2 regions of the Paenibacillus hebaui genome follow, and region 1 is predicted to be linked to the other one. Evidence: riboswitches for the same ligand, from Rfam matches in the RefSeq annotation. Region 1 holds a riboswitch; the other holds the start of a gene.
What was found. A riboswitch is a leader RNA that binds a small molecule or an ion and turns the genes downstream of it on or off. The one in region 1 is predicted to bind FMN.

Region 2: linked by a shared signal. The riboswitch ahead of ribD (bifunctional diaminohydroxyphosphoribosylaminopyrimidine deaminase/5-amino-6-(5-phosphoribosylamino)uracil reductase RibD) and the one ahead of ACR32F_RS17760 (DMT family transporter) in region 1 are both predicted to bind FMN.

What each region holds. Positions count from the first base shown of each region.
Region 1 is NZ_CP196836.1:4,025,159-4,028,283, reverse strand. Features, by position in the region: gene ACR32F_RS17765 (amidase) at 1-11, opposite strand, end outside; gene ACR32F_RS17760 (DMT family transporter) at 417-1,397, opposite strand; FMN riboswitch at 1,542-1,695, opposite strand; gene ACR32F_RS17755 (DinB family protein) at 1,779-2,279, opposite strand; gene ACR32F_RS17750 (CGNR zinc finger domain-containing protein) at 2,421-2,972, shown strand; gene ACR32F_RS17745 (amidohydrolase family protein) at 3,094-3,125, shown strand, end outside.
Region 2 is NZ_CP196836.1:4,622,253-4,625,377, forward strand. Features, by position in the region: gene ribE (riboflavin synthase) at 2-670, opposite strand; gene ribD (bifunctional diaminohydroxyphosphoribosylaminopyrimidine deaminase/5-amino-6-(5-phosphoribosylamino)uracil reductase RibD) at 713-1,816, opposite strand; FMN riboswitch at 2,173-2,337, opposite strand; gene ACR32F_RS21015 (peptidylprolyl isomerase) at 2,485-2,916, opposite strand.

The DNA of each region.
Region 1 (3,125 bases):
AATGAAGACATTAATATCGTTCCTCTCTGAATATAGTTCATCGTTTATTCCATATGTCATCGTACCATCGGAACAGACAAAAGACAAAAGACAAAAGACGAATAGTCGCCTGTGAACCAACTATGCAGCTCGATGTGAATAGCTAAGATGAAAACCAAGGATCGGAGGGTTAGGTGGTTCAAAGTTCGGATAGTCTTGATAGAAGGTTCGACAGATAAATGGAAGGTCCTATAGATAAATCGAAAGACAGATAGTTAAATAAGAGTAAGATCAAGCCGATGTTGATCATATATCCAATGATAGATTACAGATCAATCATTGGATATACGATCATTACTTACAAAAAAGCACTGCTCATCCATTTCGATGTGCAGTGCTTTTAGTTTTATATTTTAGCCACCAAACAATATATTCACTTATTCTGTTCGCAGCTTCGGTGCTGCATCAGCTGCTGTCGCTGAGCGTTCCTGCTGCCTGGAGATGGCGAAGAGGGCTACCCAGATCAGGATGAAACCAAGCAACTGCTCCCAGGTAATGAGCGTACGGAAGGCAATCCAGTTGACCAATACACCCGCCATTGGGAAGCTAAGTTCCGCGAGGGTTGCAACCGAAGCCTTGGTTGAGGACAGACCTTTATAATACAATAGAAGACTGAGCAAGCCTGGCAACAAAGCCTGACCGAGAATATTGAGGATCACAGCAGCCTGTTCACCTGTTCCGGATGGAAGTGTCCATGGAGCACCTTCGTTCCATGTCATAAAGATCAGGAGCGGCAGAGCGACGACGAAGCGAAGGGAAGTGACCGTTTCGTAACGCGCCTGACCAAGCATCAGTCGGCCCATAACGGTTGAACCTCCCCATAAGGCTGCGGCCCCCAGAGATAACAGGCTGCCTGCATGAATCCAGTTGTCCCATTGACCAAGTGGCAGTGTGAAGCCGAATGTAAGCAGGTACGTTCCTGCCAGAGCGATGAAGAATAATCCGCCGAAGCGACGTGGCAACGTTTCTTTCAGTAATAGTTTTGCCAAAACAATAGCGAAGAGTGGTTGCATTTTTTGAAGCAACAGCACGGTATTCGGATCATTATGTGTAAGTGCCAATGTGAATAATACCGTCGCAAGCGCTGATCCTCCCCATGATATAAAGATCACGGCAATCCAGTGTCGTGCGCGCAGGTTTTTCAGATCAGCCCGGAATTTCCACAAGACGGGAATGGCTATAAGGCTGACGATAACATGTTCGACAAGTACAATCTGTGTGGATGTCATCGTGTGAAGTAAAATAATGCGGAAGAGTGGATCGACACCCCATAGGGCGGCTCCCAGAACAACTAGCCAGAAACCGGTATTACTTCGTTCCTTGCGATAAACCGTTGATGCAGATGATGTTTTTTCCATATTCAGGACTCCTTCGTCAGAACACGGAATCTTCAGTTGGCAAAATCGACAAAATCCCCCGTATTGGCATAAACCAAATAAACGGGGGACTATCCAAGGACATGCGTCAGGAAAGAGGCCTTCCCGTGAACGGCATGTCAATGTGTTGATCTTCTCTCATCCGGACTGTACCGTCGGCCTTGGATTCACACCAAGTCAGTCGCTGAATGTCCTTAGTTAAGTACAAACAGCGAGTCGCGGGCTGGTTCCGTAGAACATCACCGCCGGTTGGGAATTGCACCCTACCCCGAAGATCCTATTCAATTCGTTAGTATGTTAAACAAGCTGTAACATTAATAAGTTCATCTTATTCCTGTAAGCGCTAGCAGTTCAAGTGTTTTTTTAGAAAACGATAGTCCAGCTTCCCTGCTGTCTGCGGAGAAGGACAATCTGACCCGCATGATAGGCGTCATGAAGCATCCAACGGGCAATTGCTTGTGCCCATTTATCTTCGGAGTCCATATAAGTAGCTTCAAGCTCGGACTCCTCTAATGCCGCCAAGTGATTACGCAATTGCTGTGCCAACTGAGCTGTATCCTCCATAAGCGTATTCCAGCCGACTGTATTGGAAGGATCGCCGGAATGCCCAAAAGTAGATTCGTTGGAGTCCGCAGCGGGCACAGAAGAAGCATTGCCCTGAATCCGACATAACAAGCGATGATTGTAGTAATACATATGGTTAACCAACTGCCATATGCTTAGTCCTCCTGAAGGTGGAATCCAGGCCGCTTGTTCTGCTGTAAGTCCTTCCAGTGCCTTCGATAATGGAACAATCCAATTACATTGATCCCAAGAGTCATCTTTCTGAATCAGTAACACATCTAATGCTGTTGTCCTCGTCATTGCTTCATTCCACTCCTTAAATGTAATTGTAGTGTAACTAGCTAAAATGGTTCAATAAGGTTACACTTAATATAACACATTAAAGACGTGGTGTAACCTTCTTTTATAATATAAGGTAGTTACAACAAAACGGAGGCTTGTATGGACAGATTATGGACTGATTTCGTAAACAGTGATTATCATGATTGGCGTGGTGGGGATCGATCGGAGGACAGGCTCGGCAAGTCGAGCTGGCAGCAAGACTTTCTGAATCGATGGCAGCTTCACGCACCCGTTCCGGCTTCCTCGGAAGATGAATTCATGATGAGAAACGTTAGAAATGAAATGCTGGCTCTGGGAGCCCGCCTATCATCAGGCATATCAATAACTGATCAGGAACAGCAGTGGTTGAACTCCATTATGGAAGCTGGGAATGTGAAGAGAAGATTAACCTCAACCGAGCAGGGGATAAAAATTCAACTTATACCAGCAGAAGCTCATTGGCTTCAGGTCATGGCAGAGGTTGCTGCTGATATGGCAATGACTTTGGTGGAGGGGGAAGGAAGAAGGATACGAATCTGCGATAATACGGATTGTCGCTGGATGTTCTATGATGATACCCGCAGCAGAACGCAGAAGTATTGTGATGACAAGATGTGCGGGAATCTGATGAAGGTCAGAAGGTTTCGGGCGAAACGAAAATCCCAAAATTGACCATATTTAACTACAGCTATATAATGTATATATACTAGCGAAAAAATAGTCATAAGCAGCACAGATTTGTATGCAGGGTGTGATCGTCTTTTAAATTATAATTAGATGGGAGATGTATCTTGTGCAGACAAGCTATCTGTTGAAAAATGGCTG
Region 2 (3,125 bases), 600 kb from region 1:
GTTATGCAAATCCATGATTTGAGAGAAAATCCTCACTGATGCTTCGTGGCTTGCCTCCACCGGTATCCTGATGTCCCTTCCCGTAGTGAAGCAGGTGATCCACATATTTCCCCAAAATATCACACTCAATATTGATCGTATCGCCCGTCTTTTTGACTTCAAGTACAGTCTCACCAATGGTATGGGGAATGATCGAAACGGTGAATGCCATCTGTGAGGTATGCACAACTGTAAGACTGATACCGTCCAGTGTAACCGATCCTTTGGGTATCAAATATTTGAACAACTGACTGTCATCAGGTTTAATCTCGAACACAACTGCATTCTGGTCACGTGTAATGCTGCCAATCACGCCAGTACCATCGACATGGCCCTGAACGATATGTCCGCCAAATCGGCCGCCTGACAGCATGGCTCGCTCCAGATTTACTCTGCTGCCGGATTGCAACTGACTGAGGTTGGTATGACGATACGTTTCGGGCATCACATCAGCGGTAAAACCTCCACCCTCAAGCGTTGTCGCGGTTAAGCATACCCCGTTTACAGCCACACTATCACCAATCTTCAGATCATCCATGATGGCGGAAGCTCCGATATTCAGGACCATTGCTTCGCCTTTCCGACCTATCCGCCGGATCTGACCGACTTCTTCCACCAAACCGGTAAACATGCTGCCGCCTCCCTTGTTCATTTCTTTATCCAAAAAGTTCTACTATTCAGGCCAAACCGGAATTCCACCAATGCTGATATTATCTCCAACTTGCTCAACTTCCAGCTGATTCAATTGAACCGCTTGATTCATGCGTTCCACACCCTCGAAACGGAAACTGCCCGGTGTATCGTACCCTCCGACGATTTTGGGAGCAATGAACATAAGCAACCGATCAACTAACCGCGCTTCGAGCATCGCCCCATTCAGTGTACCCCCACCTTCGAGCAGGATCGAACCGATCTCGCGCTCACCCAGCTTACTGAGTGCGTTTAGCAGATCTACACGTGGTCCAGGACCACAGCGTATAATTTCCACACCGTAGGCCTCCAGACGCTCAGCCGCTTCAGGGCTAGCCTCATCCGTTGTAAGTACCCAAGTTGGTGCAAGGCCGTCCTTGACCATTTTGGCACCAACAGGAAGACGCAGCTTGGAATCCACCACGATACGTACAGGGCTAATACCTTCCACCTGCATACGAGTCGTCAGCTCCGGATTGTCCGCTATTACCGTGTCCACACCAACCATAATTCCTTGATGGCGATGACGAAGGGCATGCACAATCTCACGAGCAGACTCGTTGGAGATCCATTTGCTATCTCCGCTGCGGGTAGCGATCTTCCCATCTAATGTGGAAGCTGTCTTTAAAGTCACGAAGGGTAAACCCGTTGTAATATATTTAATGAATTTTTCGTTCATCCGTCTTCCACGCTCTCTTAGAACGCCAACTTCAACTTCTATTCCTTGTTGACGGAGCATGCTTATGCCTCTGCCGGATACTTGCGGATTCGGATCTTCGCAGCATACTACGACACGTTTCACTTTCTCGTGAATCAAACGTTCGCTGCATGGAGGTGTCTTACCATAATGACTGCAAGGTTCGAGTGTAACGTACGCTGTACTCCCCTTAGCGTCACTGCCTGCCATATTAAGTGCATGTACCTCAGCATGGCCCGTACCCCGTTTCAGATGACTCCCCAGACCTACAATGCGGCCTTCTTTCACAATTACACATCCTACGACCGGGTTAATTCCAGTCTGTCCTTGTGCCCGTTCTGCCATATCCAGAGCCAGTGCCATATAAAATTCATCATTAATCATTTCCAAGTCCGTTCACCCCACGGTTTAAAATCTAAGTTATTGACCTCCCTTCCAACAGAGAGAGGCATGTTCTATATCAAATAAAAAATCCCCGTCGAACAAACCGTTCGATGGGGATGATGAGAGACATGTGTCACCAGCAGTACTATTGATACAGTGCCAGCAACACTTCGCCCTAAATCTCATTTCAGGCAAGTGAAAGCAGACACATACCTTAATGAACTTAATTACAGGTAAAGAGCTTCTATGGTGTGGCATATGTATGAAGATTGCCGAAATAAACGGGTCTTCCTGCACAAATTGGAATCTCGTCCATTCTGTGCAGCAACACTACTGCGGAATGCAGCCCATGAAGGCTGCACCCTCTCCTTCTCCCATCCAGACTATACTGTCGGTTCTGGAATTGCACCAGATCAGCCATCTGCCATAGGCAGACAGGTCACGGACTTTGCAGATCATGCTGGATAGATATCCTCACACGCTGCATCACCGCCGGTAGGGAATTACACCCTGCCCTGAAGGATCGTTGCGTTATTAATTGGATGTTAGCACTTTAATGCCAAAAAATCAATTATTTTTTGTTCCTTTTTGTCAGATACTAACTTTTAATAAGTTATAGTGTAATAAAAAACCGCCTCGCATATTGCGAAACGGTTTGCATATAGAGATCCCGATTAAGCTTCTACAACTTCAACAGTTTCCATTTTATCTTTACCCTCAAGAGCGTCAACAAACTCCATACCTTTGGTTACTTTACCAAATACGGTATGTTGTCCATCCAAATGTGGTTGCGGTTGGTAGCAGATGTAGAACTGGCTTCCGCCTGTGTTACGGCCAGCATGTGCCATAGCAAGTGTTCCGCGCTCATGTTTGTTCGGGTTGATCTCACAGTTGATTGTGTAACCTGGACCGCCTGCACCGGAACCGTTAGGGCATCCGCCTTGAGCTACAAAGCCCGGGATAACGCGGTGGAATGTAAGACCATTGTAGAAGCCGGAGTTAGCCAGTTTCTCAAAGTTTGCTACTGTGTTTGGAGCTTCTTGATCGAACAGATCGATCAGAACTTCTCCGCCGTTTGCCAATTTAATTTTCGCTTGTTTCGCCATATGTAAATGACTCCTTTCGTATTGACCATCGTTAATGGTGCCAGAACGCATTGACCCTGGGCCAAGCTTTACAGCACTTTTCTTAGTGTACACCGAAATGGGATTGATCGCAAAATAATCAGCAAGTTTTTTTCGAAATCTATCCCTATAGATGCAAAATAAGGGGGTATCCCCTAAGTCATAAACATGACGGGGATACCCCTTGTTAG